Regions from separate parts of the Methylophaga sp. F7 genome, predicted to be linked through region 1. Evidence: predicted binding sites of a transcription regulator. Region 1 holds the regulator's gene; each other region holds the start of a gene.
The links. Region 1 encodes FNR, which switches genes on or off when oxygen is low (the NO sensors DNR and NnrR bind a similar motif). Its sites were predicted from a motif close to TTGATNTANATCAA; they were not measured.
Positions count from the first base shown of each region.

Region 2: ccoN (cytochrome-c oxidase, cbb3-type subunit I) is a predicted target of FNR. The motif match lies at 3,522-3,535, and genes of this name have one in related genera.
Region 3: AC08OG_RS10445 (cytochrome-c peroxidase) is a predicted target of FNR. The motif match lies at 4,180-4,193, and genes of this name have one in related genera.

Region 1 covers NZ_CM166511.1:131,219-137,659, forward strand. The annotation lists gene hisH (imidazole glycerol phosphate synthase subunit HisH) at 1-562, opposite strand, end outside; gene hisB (imidazoleglycerol-phosphate dehydratase HisB) at 612-1,205, opposite strand; gene fnr (fumarate/nitrate reduction transcriptional regulator Fnr) at 1,303-2,052, shown strand; gene AC08OG_RS00675 (OmpW/AlkL family protein) at 2,153-2,833, shown strand; gene murJ (murein biosynthesis integral membrane protein MurJ) at 2,880-4,424, opposite strand; gene AC08OG_RS00685 (hypothetical protein) at 4,612-5,100, shown strand; gene AC08OG_RS00690 (hydrogen peroxide-inducible genes activator) at 5,097-6,008, opposite strand; gene AC08OG_RS00695 (rubredoxin) at 6,149-6,313, shown strand; gene recF (DNA replication/repair protein RecF) at 6,427-6,441, shown strand, end outside.
Region 2 covers NZ_CM166511.1:988,257-994,697, forward strand. The annotation lists gene aroA (3-phosphoshikimate 1-carboxyvinyltransferase) at 1-80, shown strand, start outside; gene cmk ((d)CMP kinase) at 73-735, shown strand; gene rpsA (30S ribosomal protein S1) at 846-2,519, shown strand; gene AC08OG_RS05110 (integration host factor subunit beta) at 2,632-2,922, shown strand; gene AC08OG_RS05115 (Mth938-like domain-containing protein) at 2,928-3,320, shown strand; gene ccoN (cytochrome-c oxidase, cbb3-type subunit I) at 3,676-5,097, shown strand; gene ccoO (cytochrome-c oxidase, cbb3-type subunit II) at 5,108-5,785, shown strand; gene AC08OG_RS05130 (cbb3-type cytochrome c oxidase subunit 3) at 5,778-5,987, shown strand; gene ccoP (cytochrome-c oxidase, cbb3-type subunit III) at 5,977-6,441, shown strand, end outside.
Region 3 covers NZ_CM166511.1:2,069,343-2,075,783, forward strand. The annotation lists gene AC08OG_RS10425 (DUF3034 family protein) at 1-401, shown strand, start outside; gene AC08OG_RS10430 (group I truncated hemoglobin) at 401-829, shown strand; gene AC08OG_RS10435 (sensor domain-containing diguanylate cyclase) at 824-2,269, opposite strand; gene AC08OG_RS10440 (outer membrane protein assembly factor BamB family protein) at 2,348-4,078, opposite strand; gene AC08OG_RS10445 (cytochrome-c peroxidase) at 4,460-5,284, shown strand; gene AC08OG_RS10450 (cysteine hydrolase family protein) at 5,335-5,937, opposite strand; gene AC08OG_RS10455 (catalase family peroxidase) at 5,966-6,441, opposite strand, start outside.

The DNA.
Region 1 (6,441 bases):
ACTGTACTGCAAAAAGGTTTTCATGCGCCAACGCTGCTGCAAAAGGTAAAGCGTAATGACTACGACCAGAGATTTTGGTTTCATCGGCAGGCTGTACATAAAAACTATGAACAAAATAAAAGCGACTATTCTGTGGTATATCTTGCCATAAGGGGTGGACGCAGGTTTGTTCGACTTCATTCCAGCCCATGTGTGGTACTTTCAGGCCCTGCTCAACCGCTTCTTTAAAATACAGAACGTCACCTTCAATGATGTCCAATCCAGCCGAGCCTTGGTTTTCCTGACTATGCGTTAATAAAGCCTGCATACCCAGACAAATTCCCAGAAAAGGTTTTTTGCTGGCCATTTCACAGATGAGCCTGTCGAGTTCAAGTTTTTTGAGTTCCGCCATACAGTCACGAATCGCGCCGACACCCGGGAATACGATGTGATCTGCTGCCCGAATCTCTGACGGATCAGCGGTAACGAGAATTTTAGTGTGGTTATCAGCTACGGCTTCCAATGCTTTGGAGACTGAGCGTAAATTACCCATGCCGTAATCAATAACTGCAACGCAACGCATAAAACAAAGACCTGCTCTAGAATGTGAGAGTTATAAAATCGTTAACCGATTATAATGCGCCCTTGGTGGATGGCAATTGCTGTAAGGCTCGTTCATCTAATGTGACAGCCATTCGCAGGGCCCGACCGAACGCTTTAAAAATGGTTTCAGCAATATGATGCGCATTTCGGCCTTTAAGATTATCAATATGCAATGTAATACCGGCATGATTGACTAAACCCTGAAAGAATTCATAAAACAAATCAACATCAAATTCACCGATTTTGTCTCGAGTAAATGTCACATCGAATTCAAAGCCGGGTCGGCCAGATAAATCCAATACTACACGAGACAAAGCTTCATCCAGTGGGACATAGGAATGACCATAACGGACCACACCTTTTTTATCCCCCAGCGCTTTTTTTAATGCCTGACCAATTGTGATACCAACATCCTCAACGGTATGATGAGCATCAATGTGCAGATCGCCTTTGGCGTTGATTTGCAGGTCGAATAAACCGTGACGGGCAATCTGTTCCATCATGTGATCAAGGAATGGCACGCCGGTTTCGGATTGAAATTTTCCGCTTCCATCCAGATTGATGGAGACTTCAATTTGAGTTTCGAGCGTGTTACGCGCAACAGTGGCGCTACGAACGGTCATTTGCTTTCCTGAAAACTGAAATAAAAACAAATAATAACTGTTTCAGTGGCGGGTTTGAAGCGTTATCATGTCCTGTGACTTTTTTACGGATAATAAAATGACACAAGCTCGGGTGATTACGCCATTATTTGAGGACTTGGCTAAGGTTGAACATCATCATCAGCTCGCCTGTCAATCATGTGCTTTGTATCGGTTATGCCTGCCCTTGGGGCTGCATCGGGATGACCTGACCAAGCTCGATCAAATCATTAAACGCAGTGCTGGATATAAACGCCACCAGATTCTGTTTGAACCCTCCTCTACTTTTAAAACAATCTTTGTTGTTCGTTCTGGTTCGTTCAAAACCACGATCTCTGCGACGGATGGGCGCGAACAGGTCACCAGCTTTTATTTCCCCGGTGAATTTATTGGTATGGATGCAATTTACCAGCAACGTTATTTATCCACAGCCCGGGCACTTGAAGCCAGCAGTGTTTGCGAATTGCCTTATGAGCGCCTGCAGGAATTCAGTGCGACTATCCCGGAGTTGCAAAATCAATTGATGACCCGTTTGAGCAAAGAATTGTCATCGGATAAAAATTTATTGTTGTCTCTCGGCAAAAAAACCGCCCAGGAAAAGCTGATTAGTTTTTTACTGTCTCTATCACAACGTTTCAGTGAACGTGGTTACTCGTCGATGTCATTTCAATTGACCATGTCCCGTGGGGATATTGCCAACCATCTGGGATTGGCGATTGAAACGGTCAGTCGTTTATTTACCCAGTTACAGGATCAGCAGCTATTGTCGATTCAGGGCAAAGAAGTAACGATTTTAGACCTGCCAGCATTAAAACAACGCTGCGGATAGCCTGAACCGCACTTTATTGACCTGGATCAATGTTGATCTCCAGATACTCCGTATGATCTGAAATTGTGTTCCACAACAGATCATTATTCGGAGTCGTGCCATGAAAAAAATTCCCCTGATTTCCTCAATCCTGCTTGCTGCTGGTCTTGCCAGCCCTGTTTCAACCGTGATGGCTTATGAGGCCGGTGACTGGTTAATACGGGGACGTGTTATCAATGTGAATCCAAATGATAGCAGCGGCACTCTCAGCCTCAATGGTGCAGATACTGGATTTAAAGGGGTAAAAGTCGATAGCGATACGGTTCCAGAACTGGATATTACCTATATGATCAACCGCAACTGGGGAGTAGAGTTGATTTTAGGTTATTCAGAACACACGGTTACCGGTGAGAAAAGCTGGGCTGCTCTGGGTGACGTCATTGATACTAAAGTACTGCCACCCACATTGACGCTGCAATATCACTTTTTGCCAGGCTCAAATATTCGTCCTTATATCGGGGCCGGGGTGAACTACACCTACTTCTTTGATGAAGAAGTTCCGAGCAGTTCTTTACTTAGCAGTCCAGGCGATAAGGTCAAACTGGACAGCTCCTGGGGTTGGGCTGCACAAGCCGGGGTGGATATTGCCATCAATCAGGATTGGTTTATCAATATGGATGTCAAATATCTGGACATTGATACGACAGCCAGTTTCAAAAATGTACTTGGCACCAATAGCGCAAAAATTGATGCTGATATTGATCCCTTTGTTTATGGTATCGGTATAGGCCGCCGTTTCTAAATTCCTCTCTAAGGCCCTAAAAAGCCCTCCTGATGGAGGGCTTTTTTTATTCCTGGCTTTGTGGTGTGACTAATGTTTTCAGCCTGACGCCACATAGCGTTAATACAGCAAAATAAACAATTGCAGAAGTCGTTATCAGCCCCATCAATATGCCAAACCGATGCCAGCCACTCCAGCTTATCCAATCGCCATTAATCGGCGTTACCCATAACAAGAACGCTACTAATACGATATTGGCGAGCAGCATACGGACAAAAAATAAGCCCCAGCCAGCAATGGGTTGATAGACTGCTTTTTTTCGAAGTGTGTAATACAGTAAGCCAGCATTGAGCATCGCTGATAAAGCCGTGGCTAAAGCCAGCCCCACATGGGCCAGATAAATCATCAACACAATGTTCAGTCCCATATTGCTTATCATCGCAATAATGCCGATTTTGACAGGGGTTTTGGTGTCCTGACGGGCATAAAAGCCCGGTGCAAGTACCTTGATAAAAATAAACGGCAATAAGCCCAAACCATATGCCATCAAGCTTAATGATGCCTGATGGGCATCATTTGGCGTGAATTCGCCATATTGAAACAAGGTAAGCAACAACGGTTCAGCAAGAATAATCAGGCCGATAGCAGCAGGAGTACCGATTAAAAATACCCAGCGTAACGCCCAGTCAATGGTGTGTGAAAACTCCTGCATGGAGGCTGTGGCGTGTTTCTTCGAGAGATTGGGTAATATTACAGTGGCCAGTGCAATCCCCAGGATGCCTAATGGAAATTCGACCAGTCGATCAGAATAATACAGCCATGAAATGCTGCCGGTGATGAGAAAAGAAGCCAGTAACGTATCCAGCAATAAGTTGATTTGTGAAACCGATACACCAAACATGGCTGGTATCATCAATCGCAGAATTTTTTGCACACCTTCATCTTTCCAGCCCCAATGTGGTTTTGGCAAACTGCCAATTTTCATTAAAAATGGCATTTGAAACAGTAGCTGCACTACCCCGCCGATAAACACCCCCCAGGCAAGCGCTTTTACCGGTTCATCCAGATGTGGTGCCAGCCATAACGCACAGCCAATCATTGAAATGTTGAGAAAAACGGGTGTAAATGCCGGCACGGCAAACTTACCAAAGCTGTTTAAAATGGAGCTGGCCAATGCGGTAAGTGAAACGAACAGTATGTATGGAAAAGTAATCCTTAACAGTTCTCTGGCCAGTTGTAATTTTTCAGGCTGATCAATAAATCCTGGAGCAAAAATCAGAATAATTATGGGGGCGGCGATTACTCCTATCAGCGTAATAAAAAATAATACGCCTGCAAGAGTCCCGCTGGTTGCGGCAATAAGCTGTTTCAGATCCTGATCACCGCGTTCGCGATATTCAGCAAGAACAGGGATAAACGCTTGTGAAAAAGCCCCTTCTGCAAACAGGCGACGGAGAAAATTTGGAATCTTAAAGGCAACAAAAAATACGTCAGCGCCCATCCCTGCCCCAAGAAGTCTGGCAATGACAATATCTCGAACAAATCCCAAAATTCGGGATAAAAAGGTCATTAAACTGACAACCAAGGTAGACTTAAGCAGTTTTTCTTTCATAGTCGCTTATTTTATTGGATAAACGCTTTCAGCGTGTGAGGCGCTAAAAATGCAAAATATGTTTAAAAATGTTCATTCTAAGCGTTTTTTACTGACATATCTTAGCTTGGTTGTTTTATTGCTATTGCTTTTTTTAACACTGAGTCAACAGCCGCCGCCAGCAGAATCATCAAATAGCAGCAGTTCTATGTTGACAGTCTTTGAGCCAACCTTGGAAATACCCCAGTTTCTTGCTTATACCAGTGATCATTCCGTATTTACCAATGATGCTTTTTCTGGCAAGTGGAGCTTTGTCTTTATTCCGTCTGTTGGCTGCCATGATTGTGAGGCTATTTTCCGTGTATTAAAAAACCTTAAAGATGGGCTAGCAAATCGATCAGTTCAACTGGTGCTTATAGATATTGGTGGCCAGCAAATAGATGAACTGACTGCACTTGTCCATTCCCATGATGTTGATGCTCGAATTATCACTGTTAATGGCACACCATCGGAAAATAAATCGTTAAAGAATTTTTTTACCAGAAGCAGAGCCTACCCCGAACAGGACCTGGAAAATGCCGTTTTTTTAATCAATCCAAGAGCTTTGCTTGCCGCAAGGTTTCAAGCACCTTTTACCTCGGTGTTAATCCGTCAAAGCTTTATACAACTGCGTTCAGATTATGCGGTTAACCATTAATCAGATGTTTCGTCCATTGCTTCAGCAAAACTCAAGGCAAGCTGTTCAAGTGTACTGGTTCGGCGAAAGCTAGGACGCCACACCAGGCCAATTTCACGTTTTGCCAGACTATCCTGTTTTAACGGTCGCAAACAGATATCGGCATGACGCACCATATCGGAATTAATAGCCATTTGTGGAATCAAGGTAATCCCTAAACCGCTTGCCACCATTTCTATCAGCGTGTACAAGCTGGTCGCCTGTACACTGCGCCGTTGTGCTGAAGCGGGTAATTGACAGGCACTGATAGCATGCTCACGCATACAATGCCCTTCGGCTAATAGTAATAACTCGTTTATTGGCAGTTGATGTGGTTGCAGTGACTCATATTTGCTTAAACTATGTTGTCGGGGTAAGGCTACCCAAAAGGCTTCTTGTGAGATTACCCGGTAATTCAAATTTCGCGTATTGAACGGAAAGGCTAGTATTGCTACATCAATGGTGCCATTTTCTACTTGTACTAATAATCTTTCCGACTGATCTTCAATCAGTAAAACCTCTAACTCTGGTAATTGTTTACGAATTTTGGGCAATACACGGGGCAGTAGAAACGGACTAATAGTGGGGATAACGCCAATTCTGATTCTGCCGGCTAAAGGATTTTTCTCAGCTTGCGCCAAATCCACCAAATCATCACTTAAAGAGAGAATTTGTCGGGCGCGGTCAGCCACTTCTTCGCCAATGGGTGTTGTGAGTACTTTTCGATTGGTACGCTCTAGTAAACCAACTTCCAGTAAGTCTTCTAAGTCCTGAATGCCTGCACTTAGAGTGGATTGTGTCACATGGCACTTCTCTGCGGCACGACCAAAGTGTTTTTCATCAATGACTGCTGTCAAATACTGTAATTGCCGTAAGGTGGGAAGTCTCATAATCGGTCTATCCACTTATTAAGTTGAAAATGATTTGTTTTATATAAGTTAGCATAAATATAATGACAAATCGTCAGCCAATACAAAATTCGTTTGTTGTAAGATGTATTCATATTATTACTTTTTTGTCAGGAGGTTTCATGCGTAAGTGGCAGTGTTTAGTGTGTGGGTTCATCTATGATGAAGCCAGAGGATTACCTGAAGAAGGCATTCCACCGGGCACCTCATGGGACGATATTCCAGATGACTGGGAATGTCCGGAATGTGGTGTGGGCAAAGAAGATTTTGAAATGTTGGAAATTTGATCAGCGACGCGTAAATCCAGCTTCTTTATTTTTAAGCGTTTTTCGATATAGCTTATTGTTTTCAATTCTTAAACTTAAAACGAACTAATCGTATTATTATCTGGCAACGCAACGTGCTGACAGAACTT
Region 2 (6,441 bases), 860 kb from region 1:
CCAATGTTGCCACCTCATTTCCGAATTTTGTCGAATTAGCGACTGACTGTGGTTTGCAGATTGATGCCTTCGATGTCTGATATACCTGTATTAACAATTGATGGACCCAGCGGCTCCGGAAAGGGCACTTTGGCCCAGCAGATGGCAGAAAAGCTGGGCTGGCACTATCTGGATAGTGGTGCCATTTACCGTGTCCTGGCTCAGGCAGCCTTAAAGCATCAAATTGATTTAACCGATGAAACCGCGCTGGCATCCATAGCGGGTCAGCTGGATGTGCAATTTGTGTTAAAGGATGGTCAGCTGCAGGTTGTTCTGGAAGATGAAGATGTTTCGTTACTGATTCGTTCTGAACAGGCGGGCAATGCTGCGTCGAAAGTTGCCGCATTTCCAGCCGTTCGCTCAGCTTTATTACAAAGACAGCGTGATTTTTGCCAACCGCCAGGGTTAGTCACAGATGGCCGCGATATGGGCACCGTGGTGTTTCCAGATGCGCCATACAAAGTCTTTCTTACAGCCAGTGCCGAGGTTCGGGCGGAGAGACGATATAAGCAGTTGAAAGAGAAAGGAATTGATAGTAACCTTTCCGATCTCGTAGCCGAAATATCAGAACGTGATGAACGGGATATGCAACGTGAAGTAGCGCCACTACGGCCTGCCGATGATGCCGTTATTCTGGATTCAACACAACTCGGTATCGAAGCTGTTTTAGAAAAAGTCAGTGCGTTAATCGGCTGATTTATTAGGGTACTTGTCTGGGTGGTCCAGGCAGGTTTTTTTGTTAATTTCCTGCAATCGCAGGACTAACGGGCGATTCTGTTATCTGAACAGGATCAAGGATATTTATAATGAGCGAAAGCTTTGCTGATCTCTTTGAAGAGAGTCTAAACGCAACCCCAATGCAACCAGGCAAAATTGTTACCGGTACGGTAGTCAATGTTGGCCCTGATGTTGTTATGGTTAACGCAGGTCTGAAATCTGAAGGCGCTATCCCAGTTGCCGAATTCATGAACGAAAAAGGTGAAATCACCGTTTCTGTTGGTGATTTGGTCGATGTTTCTCTGGAAACACTGGAAGATGGATTTGGTGCAACACAATTATCACGTGAAAAAGCCAAAGCCGCTGAAGCATGGATTAGATTGGAACATGCATTTGAAGCCAATGAAACCGTTATCGGTATTATTTCCGGTAAGGTTAAAGGTGGTTTCACTGTAGATCTGGAAAACATCCGAGCGTTCCTGCCGGGTTCACTTGTTGATGTACGTCCTATCCGTGATACTTCACACCTCGAAGGCAAAGAGCTTGAGTTCAAACTGATTAAGCTGGATCGCCCACGTAATAACATCGTTGTTTCACGCCGTGCCATTATGGAAGCTGAGAACAGCGTTGAACGCGAAGCCCTTCTGGAAACATTGGAAGAAGGCAAAGTGGTTAAAGGTATCGTTAAGAACCTGACCGATTACGGCGCGTTTGTTGACCTGGGTGGTATTGATGGTCTGTTGCATATCACTGATATGGCATGGAAACGTGTTAAACATCCTTCAGAAGTTGTCGCTATCGGTGACGAAATCGATGTACAGGTTCTGAAATTTGATAAAGAACGTGAACGTGTATCGCTTGGCCTGAAACAGTTGGGCGACGATCCATGGAAAGATATCGCACGTCGTTATCCAAACAGCACTCGCATCCAGGGTAAAGTCACTAACATTGCCGACTACGGTTGTTTTGTTGAAATCGAAGATGGCGTTGAAGGTTTGGTTCACATGTCTGAAATGGACTGGACCAACAAAAACGTTCACCCTTCTAAACTGGTTACTTTGGGTGATGAAGTTGAAGTTATGGTTCTGGATATTGACGCTGAACGTCGTCGTATCTCACTGGGTATCAAACAGTGCCAGACTAACCCTTGGGAAGAGTTCTCAATGACTCATAACAAAGGTGATAAAGTCAGCGGCGCTATCAAATCAATCACAGATTTCGGTATCTTCATTGGCCTGGATGGCGGCATTGACGGCCTGATTCACTTGTCAGATATCTCTTGGGAAGAAGAAAACGAAGAATTAATTCGTGACTTCAAAAAAGGCGATGAAGTAGAAGCGGTTGTATTGGCGATTGACCCTGAACGTGAACGCATTTCACTGGGTATCAAACAATTGCAGGACGATCCATTCTCAGCTTATCTGTCTGAACACCCACGTGGCACTGTTGTGAACGGTAAAGTCATTGCAGTTGATGCTAAAGGTGCAACGATTGAATTGGCTGAAGGTGTAGAAGGTTACGTTCGCGTAGCTGATATCGCACGTGAGCGTATCGAAGATGCCAGCAAAGTGCTGAATATCGGTGATGACGTTGAAGCTAAATTTACAGGAATGTCTCGCAAGGATCGCACGCTGACTCTGTCAATCAAAGCTAAGGATGATCAGGAAGAATCTGAAGCAGTGAAAGAGTACAGTAATGTTAGTTCCGGCAATACCACTTTAGGTGATTTGCTGAAAGAACAAATGAATCAGAAAGATAGCTAATCTGATCATTGGGTGAGCATCCGGTCAGACCGGATGCTCATTTTCTTGTTATACAGCTGCCTTTTTATTTAAGGCATAACCCAAAAGTCTACTGCCGGGAATCTAGGAAATTATGACCAAGTCTGATTTGATAGAAATACTATCCGAAAAACAATCTCTATTGAATTACCGAGACGTTGAACTAGCGGTGAAGTTAATTCTTGAACAGATGAGCGATTGTCTGTCACGTGGCGATCGTATTGAGATCAGAGGGTTTGGCAGTTTCACCTTGCATCATCGTCCACCAAGAGTAGGACGTAATCCAAAAAGCGGTGAATCCGTTAAACTTGATGAAAAATATGTACCACACTTTAAACCCGGAAAAGAATTACGCGATCGCGTTAATAATGCCGCTGGTTTTTAACAAAAATGAAAATTAGTCAGGAAGCCGTTACTGACGCTCTTGTAATTAAAAGTTATGGCGACGGCTTTCTACTGATTCAAGCACCAAATAAAACTCCACAACAAATAACGCATGACTGCGTTTTATCCCCTGAAGGTGTATATGATGCACTGGATCTTCAAACTCTCGCTGAACAGTCTAGCGATTCTCAAATTGAAACAATAAAATCCTTCAATGCTGACGTTGTCATTATGGTGACTAACGAAGGTATTACTCCCACTATATTACAAATTACTGGCAACTTGGCACGGTATGGGATCTCATTGGAAACCATGTCACTTGGCGCTGCTTGCCGCACCTATAACTTGCTATTGAATGAAGGCAGAAAGCCAATAGTATTGATTTACTTTTACAATTAATGCGGATGACAACTAATACACCGCAATTGAATAGGTAAATAACCATATTAACCATATGGATTAAATCATTGTTTTTACGCTACTTATTAGCGTCTGCTGAAATAGCTTTTTTGCTAATACTTGACCCCGTCAGATGAAGTCAGGAAAATTCTCCTATTTGGATAACTTCAAGCCAGTGGAGTAGAAGCAAAACCAGCAAAATTGATCTGGATCACGGATTTGAAATCATCAACATAGTTGTTTTGCGGTAAAATTCATTAGTTGGAACGTTAGGCAGAATGAAATGAAATGGGGTTCTGTTTCCTTAATAAAGAAACAGTGAAAGAGTTTTCATGAAAGAGAAGGTGTGATCGCTATGCAGGCGAAACAACAGTACAACTTTGAAGTGGTCAAATGGTTCGCCTATATGGCGTGTGTCTATTTGGTTGCCGGAACGGGTATGGGTGTATTTATTGCATCGCAGTTAGCCTGGCCAGATTTGAATTTTGATAATCCTTACATCAGTTTTGGTCGACTGCGCCCATTACATACCAATACGGTGATCTTTGCCTTTGGTGGTTCGACTTTGATGGCGACAGCATTTTATGTTGTGCAACGCACCTCTGGCGTCAGACTGTGGAGTGATAAATTGGCATGGTTCACCTTCTGGGGCTGGAACCTGATTATTCTTGGTGCCATCATTACTCTGCCTTTAGGTCTGACTCAATCAAAAGAATATGCTGAGCTGGAATGGCCGCTGGATATTTTAATTGCGGTGGTTTGGATAAGCTACATGTTCAATTTCATCATGACTTTATCAGTGCGTAAGGTTTCGCATATCTATGTTGCCAACTGGTTCTTCCTGGCAATGATGATCATGATTACCTACCTCCATGTGGTCAATAGTCTGTCTATTCCGGTCAGTATGTGGAAATCCTATTCCATTTTCTCCGGGGTTCAGGATGCGATGATTCAATGGTGGTGGGGTCATAACGCTGTTGGTTTCTTCCTGACAGCGGGTTTCCTCGGCATCATGTATTACTTTGTACCTAAACAGGCAAACCGTCCGGTTTACTCATACCGCCTCTCAGTTATCCACTTCTGGGCGCTGGTATTTGGTTATGTCTGGTTGGGTGCTCACCATCTTCAATATACCGCACTACCAGATTGGACCGGTTCACTGGGTGCAGCCATCTCCCTTGCGATGATTATTCCTTCATGGGGTGGTGCGTTAAACGGTATGTTTACACTGAGCGGTGCGTGGGACAAATTACGCACGGACTATATTTTACGTTTCCTGATCGTTTCTTTAGCGTTCTATGCGATGTCAACTTTCGAAGGTCCAGTTATGGCTTCGAAAACCGTAAATGCGTTGTCTCATTACACTGACTGGACCATCGGTCACGTTCACTCAGGAGCGCTTGGCTGGGTTGCCATGGTCTCTGTGGGTGCGTTGTATCACATGGTTGAACGTATGTGGGGCACAACCATGTATTCGGTCAAGCTGGTCAATCTGCATTTCTGGATGGCGACAATTGGTACCGCAATTTACATCACCGCAATGTGGGTTTCAGGCATCATGCAAGGTCTGATGTGGCGTGCATATGATGAATATGGCAATTTGGCCTACACCTTTGTTGAGTCTGTAGCACAGATGCATCCTTATTATGCGATGCGTGCAATTGGCGGACTGATCTTCTTCCTGGGTGCGGTCATCATGCTGTTTAACGTAACAGTGACTATTCGCCGCGCGATTGCAAAACCGTCCGCCGAAATGGCAACTGCAGCGAATATTTGAGGGTATCAGCATGGCTAAAAAATCTAATAAACGCATTAGCTTTCAAGAGTGGGTAGAGGTAAACGTCTGGGGATTGGTACTGGCAACAGCTTTGGTAGTCTCTGTTGGTGGTATTGTCGAGATCGTGCCATTGTTCTATCTGGATAACACTTTTGAGGATGATGTCTATCCTGAATACGAAGAACTGCAGGGTGTACGTCCGTACACTGCACTGGAGTTAGCTGGACGTGATGTTTATCAGCGGGAAGGTTGCTATCTGTGTCATTCACAAATGGTGCGTCCATTTCGTGATGAAAAAGATCGTTATGGTCATTATTCATTGGCGGTAGAGTCCAAATATGATCACCCGTTTCAATGGGGGTCAAAACGTACCGGACCGGATTTAGCGCGTGTTGGTGGTAAATACTCTGATGCATGGCATATTCAGCATTTACGTGACCCACGTTCTGTTGTGCCTGAATCCGTTATGCCTAGGTATCCTTGGCTGGACGAATCGACCATTGATGGTGAAGGTATGATTAAACGACTCAAAGCAATGAAAGTTCTGGGGGTTCCTTATAGCGATGAAGAAATTCTGGGAGCAGCTGAAGTCGTAGAAGGCAAAACTGAAATGGATGCTCTGGTAGCTTATCTGCAAGTGCTTGGCACCATGATTCAATTTGAACCAGGAAGAGATTACCGTGAGTGATTTTCTGTCTTATTTTAAGACAAACTGGTCTGCAATGACCGTAAGTGATTGGGTCGGTACCATTCTGACGGTTGTTATTTTCTTACTGATGTTTGGTATGTATTTCTGGGCTTTACGCCCAAAAAACAAAGAAAAACTTGAATCGCATCGTGACTTGCCACTGAGAGATGACGATATAAATTCGGAGAAAAATGATGGCTGATAACAATAAAAACCCAAATGAATGTCCTGATACAGGGCATGAATGGGATGGCATCAGAGAATTGACCAATCCACCGCCACGTTGGTGGACAATAGCTTTATACCTGAGCGGTTTGTTAGTGTTGGTATATTTTATTCTTTATCCTTCTCTACCATTGGTGAATGGAAACACCCAAGGTATTCTGGGTTGGACACAGATTAATGAATACAAGGAAGACATGGCACAAATCAAGGAAAAACGTGCACCTTTTGAAGATCGTATTGCTGCAATGTCAGCGGAAGAAATTCTCGAAGATGATGAACTATTACGTTATGCAGTAGGTTCAAGCAAAGTTCTTTATGGTGATAACTGTGCAGCCTGTCATGGTGTTGGCGGATATCCTCAACCTGGTTCAGGTTACCCAATCCTTGCTGATGATGACTGGTTATACGGTGGAACAGTAAACAAAATCATT
Region 3 (6,441 bases), 1.1 Mb from region 1:
GAGCAGATGATGATTCTGGAACCGATATTTATCTGTCTGCCAGTAAACTACATCTTGGGGCTATTGCTGGATATAACTGGTTATGGAATGTAACGGCCCGCTCGACAGAAGCCAACCAAACTGGATTATTAGGTTTTGGTAACGCAGCACATGGAAATCAGCGCGAAACTGTTCTTGAAGCATCAACAGCCATTCTATTTGGCCGCCATTTAGCCCTTGGCATTGAATATCGCCAAAAACCCGATAACCTTGATTTAAAAGAAGATGACTGGTCCAACATATTTGTGGCCTGGTTTCCAAATAAAGTTATCAGTGTGACTGCAGCCTGGCTGGATTTGGGTGACATTGCCGGAGCCAAAAGCCAGAAAGGGGCTTATTTTTCTGTTACAGGTTACTTTTGATGTTCACAAAATTTCGATATAGCTTTTTTATGGCTTGCTACTTGGCATTAACTGCTTGTGCCAGCACATCAGAACCCACTTTGTATAACAAACTGGGAGGTGAGCAAGGTGTGAATAATATTGTCGAAAACCTCATCCGGGAAATTGGACAGGATGAGCAAATTTTCCATTATTTTGCCGAAGCCCGTGTCAGTCGATTTCGGGAAAATCTTATTGAACACTTTTGTGCAATCTCAGACGGTCCATGCCAATATACCGGTGACAATATGGTGGACATCCATACTGGAATGAATATCAATGAAAGTGATTTTAATCACTTGGTGGATTTATTGATTAATGCTATGGAGGCTGAGGGAATCCCTCACCGCATTCAAAATCAGCTGCTTGCCCGATTGGCACCATTGCGTGAAAACATTATCTATCTATAATTCAATTTTATCGTCAATATCCGCTTCTACAACCGGGAAAGTGGGAACATGGGTAAAAATCACCTGATTACGTCCATGCTCTTTTGCTCTGTATAACGCCGTATCGGCTGCATGTAGAATCACATCCATCGGCGGCACAGGCTCTTCAGGCCATAGCAGACAAACACCGCAACTCATGGTTACCGGAATTAACTGGGAACCACTTGGAATGGGGGTATCCGCTATAACAGATCTTAATCTTTCAAAAGATGCTGTTGCCTCTTCCGGTTTTAATTGCAAAGCGACCAAGAATTCTTCACCACCAAATCTTCCCAACACATCATAGCTTCGCAAAGTGGATTTCAGGCGACTGGCAAAGCGGCGTAATACCTCGTCACCTGATGCATGACCATAGGTATCATTAATCTTTTTAAAATTATCTATGTCACATAATGCGACACAATAAATTTTGTCACTACGTCTTGAGCGCGCGAGCTCTTCGGTGATCCGTTCGATAGCAGCATGACGATTTAGAATTGTCGTTAAATGATCATGGGTCGCTCGGTAAATCAAATCCTTGTATAGATGGGACAGTGGATTTGCCAGCCGCTTGGCCAGCAAAGTACTGAGCACTACACTTATTATCACAATAAATAACGTTAAACCTAGCAGAGAATAATTCAGTCGATCAAAAACCCGATGAAAAATGGATAAATCTGCCAACAAAAATAATTGTATGGGCTGTTTATTAACGTTTTTTAACTTAACCTCTTCCAATAAAAATTGAGACCTTTGCCACCATAAGTCAGGCTCATTAGTCGTTTGCAGAATATGGTCGAACTCAGCTTTATGAATTGGCAATGTCGTTAAAAATAAATCTGTATGGGTAGATTCAAACACAATATCCAACCCGGTTTTGAGCTTTAATTCTTCCAATAAAGGTTCATTTATTTCAAACGCGATAATACTGATGGCGACTTGATGTGGTGCATTTATGGGTACGCTGAATAAACGATACAAACGATTGTTTATTTCTACAAACTGACCCTGTTGACTGATGCCATGAACCGCCAGCCAGTTGATATCGGCCAGATCAGAGAGTGGAAAATCCAACTCATTCGCTGCAATCAGCTCACCGTTATCATTGAGCACCAACATTAAATCTGCCTGAATGCGGCCAGCATGGTTAGTGAGCATGCTGGTAATGGTTGGCACATTATTGGTGGCAACAGCTTCTCTGAATCCAAAGTCCTGAATAATGACTCTGGTGGCGTAATGTAAATTGGTTTCCCGGCTGTCGATGTACTGATGCAGAAAATAAGCAGCATTTGCCACCTGTTCACGGATTTGCTGCTGATTATGTTTATGAATAAACCAACCATGACTCAGCTGCATCGCGAAAGCTGTCAGTAAAATCAGACTGACACAAAGTAGAATCATCCTGGTCTGGATGCTATTCATCTATAAGTCGTTTCCATCATATGCAGCGTATTCAGCCATCTGAACTCCGTTCATCAGGATTTATTAATCTGTAAATCTTCAGGGTAAACGCCATACCTTGATTTTCTGTCCGGTTTTGAAACCAAACAGACGATTGCCACCCACCGCAACAGCAATATGCTGTTTACCATTAACACTGTATGTAATCGGTGGCGCATTGACGCCCGCTTCCGTTTTACCACTCCAGCGTTTTTCTCCCGAATCAGCATCAAAGGCCATCAGTTCACCGCTCCCTTCTCCGGTGAACACCAGACCACTGGCTGTACTTAAAACGCCGCCTATCAATGGATTTTCAGTTTTGACCTGCCAGACTATTTCTCCACTATCTAAATCAATTGCAGTTAATAAACCATGTTTTTCAGGAGTATTTAAAGGAGACATCGAAGAATAACGCACCGCTTCTTCTCCATCCTTGGCAGCCTGTTTGTGTAATTTATATTCCACCGGCCAGTGAATGGCGGCAATAAATACCAAACGTCTGCGAGCATCCACTGAAACGGGCGACCAGTTTGCACCGCCCATTACACCAGGATAAATAATCGTTCCTTCACTGCTGGGAAGTTCAAACATGTTTTTTTGCGGGACAAAGGCTTCGCTTTTATAGAGAAACTTACCATTACGTCTGTCATGTACATAAAACCAGCCCGTTTTACCAGCCTGACCAATTGCGGGAGTAGGTTGCCCCTTAATGGTAATATCAAATAAAACCGGCGGACTGGCTACATCATAACCCCAGCTGTCATGCGGGACTTGTTGGTAATGCCAGCGATAATCGCCACTGTTGGCATCAAGTGCTAGTAATGAACTGCTGTAAAGATTATCACCTGGTCTGGATGAGCCTTCCATTTGCGGTGATGGATTACCGGTACCAAAATGCAGAATGCCAGTATATGGGTCAATAACCGGCGTACTCCATGCCGAAGCACCACCATAACGCCAGGCGTCACCGTGCTGTTCCAGAGCGGCTTTTTCTTTTGCTATATCGCGAGGTAATTTCACCCCATCAGCTGTTTTGGTAACAAAATCACCTTCCCAATTTTCAGACTTGATGGTGTCAAACTGCCATTTTTGTTTACCAGTTTCGATGTCATATCCTGCCATGAAACCACGGCGCCCATATTTCCCGGCGATACCGACTACAGCGCCCAAAGGTGAATCAGAATCCGTAGCATCAAGATGTAATCCATATCCCACGCCGGTGATGCCAATAATGACTGTATCCTGATAAATCATCGGGGCCATATTGATGCCCGCTCCCGAGGTACCGGAGACGCTGCCCAGTTCAGTATCGTCCAGCGTACTAACATCTTCCTGAATACCACTGTTTTCATCAACAACACGATTATCCCAGCGTTTTTCTCCTGTTTTGGCATCCAATGCAATCAATCTGGCATCAATGGTGCCGGTAAAAACCATACCATTTGATACAGCCACACCGCGATTGGCAGGACCACAGCAAATGGGATAATCTTCATCTAAATCATGCTCATAACGCCATAATTGTTGACCACTCGCGGCATCCAGTGCGACCACATCGTTAAACGGCAAAGAAACATACATCACACCATTCTGAACCACCGGTGTTGCCTGAAAGGTTTCATTTACACCGGTATCAAATTCCCATGCTTCAACCAGCTCCATAACATTGCTTTTGTTAATTTGGACCAGCTTACTGTGCCGTTGATGTAGATTATCGCCACCATAAACCGGCCATTCAATCTCTGTTGCTAAAACTGGCAGGGATAAAACAGTTAAAAGCCCCCCAACCAGATGATGTGTTTTAAAGGCATGGTTTTCTCTCTCTTAATTATTTTTAGTTATGATAACAATTACTATCGAACAAGAATTTTTTATCCCGTAAATTGGATCTTATGATCCAGATCAAATCAAAGCCCGATAACCCTACAGCAAATAATAAGTCTCCCTAAAATCAAATTATCAACATCTGTTGTTAATCAGATAAGTGAGGTAAGTAATGTATAAAACACTAATGGTAGGACTTATAACGTTTTTAAATATATCCCTTGTGTTGGCAGATAATTTTAGAAATGAGCCCATCAAACCGATACAGCCATTTATTATTACCGAACCCGCCAAAGTTGAACTCGGGAAAAAACTTTTTTTGACCCCAGACTCTCCCGCTCAGGGTTCATATCTTGTAATTCCTGTCATAATCTCAGTATGGGAGGCAGTGATAACTTGCCGACTTCCATTGGTCATAATTGGCAGCAAGGACCAATCAACTCTCCCACCGTACTCAATTCCAGTATGAATCTGGCCCAGTTCTGGGATGGTCGGGCAGCCGATTTGCAGGAACAGGCTGCCGGACCAATTGCTAATCCGATGGAAATGGCTTTTAGCCACTCTCTGGCCATTGATGTTTTGCGTTCGATTCCACAATACGTTGCAGCATTCAATAAAATCTATGGCAGTAATGAGATTACTCTGGATCAGGTTACCAATGCCATAGCAGCTTTTGAAGAAACCCTGGTCACTCCCAATTCCCGTTTTGATCTTTGGCTTAAAGGCAGTGACAATGCCTTGACTGACACTGAAATTGCCGGTTATCAGAAATTTAAAGAAATCGGTTGTGTGGCTTGTCATAACGGGGCTGCTGTAGGTGGCAGTTCATTCCAGAAAATGGGGATTATGGAACCCTACCAGACCGAAAACCCGGCTGAAGGACGTATTGCAGTGACCGGTAAAGATGCCGATCGCTTTTCATTCAAAGTACCAACTTTACGCAATGTTGAATTGACTTACCCATACTTCCATGACGGTGCCTATTGGAAACTGGAAGATGCCGTCGATGTGATGGCCAGACTGCAACTGGGACAGAAGCTGGAAAAACAGGACATTCAAAACATAACGGCATTTTTGAAAACCCTGACGGGTGACCAGCCTCAATTTGCCGTACCACAATTGCCACCCTCTACTGGCGACACACCGATTCCTGTTCCATTTGAAAAGGAATAAGTAAAAAAGCCCGCCAGAGTTGATAACTGGCGGGCTTTTCTATTGAGCTGTTAATCAGACAGGTCTGAAACCCTATCAACTACTGCCGCATATAAATCTCGAGTTGAAGCAATCGCGCCATCCTGAACCTGTTCAGCCGAAATAACTTTGCCACCAGCAGCCTGAAGCGGGCGGGTTGCAGTCGTACTGGCCACAACAGTAGGTTTATACCCCAGATTAAATCCGCCATGCGCGGTGGAATTTACACACATATGTGTCATAAATCCTGCCAACACTATATTTTCAATATTCAGTGATTTCAGTCTTTGATCCAATTCAGTTTGCACAAATGCATTGGGAAAGTTTTTAGTAATAACGTATTCCCCGTCTTGAGGTGCCACTTCATTGGAAATCTGACCAATATCCGTAGTGAGATCGTAAGGTGAGCCCACACCTCCATCATGTTGAATATGAATGATAGGGATATTTAACGCCCTTGCACGTTCCAGCAAAGCTTTGGCTTCCAAAATAGCTTTTTCCACGCCAGTGAGCTGCATAACTCCCACACGATAAGTATTTTGACAATCAACCATGATCAATGCTGAATGACTTAAATGGGCTGGCTGATGGCCTAGGCCGACAATGTCTCTCAATGTGGTGGGTGTGTTGCTCATATTGCTCCTTTAAAAATTCATTTGGATTTTATTCTGCACGATGTTGAAAACTGACCGCATAGGCTGCAGGGCGAGCCAGTAATATTGGATCGTCTGAAGGTTCAATACCCTCCGGCAAAGCCAGTGGGTTAAACATGGTTTTGCGTTCATATTCCAATGCATTACCTCTTACCGCTTCTATAACAATGGTTCCTAACTCAACCACTTCACGACTTTCTGGCCAGATTACCGTAGCATCATCCACTTCATCATTTTCATTAGCAATTTGCAGTTTTAAATGAAACTTCACTAGTTCTCGCGGCAAGCGTTCACGAATTTCATTCATCAGATAATCTTTATTCTGTTCACCGGCTACTTTCTGTCCAAGCATTTTTTCATCTTCAAAAGGCTCAACGATATAACGTCCATAAACTGATTGACCAAGCTCATTGGTAAATTTAAACGCATTAATGCTGTGATATGACAACACCGCAAAACTGGCCGGCACCGGTTTTGGATAGTTCG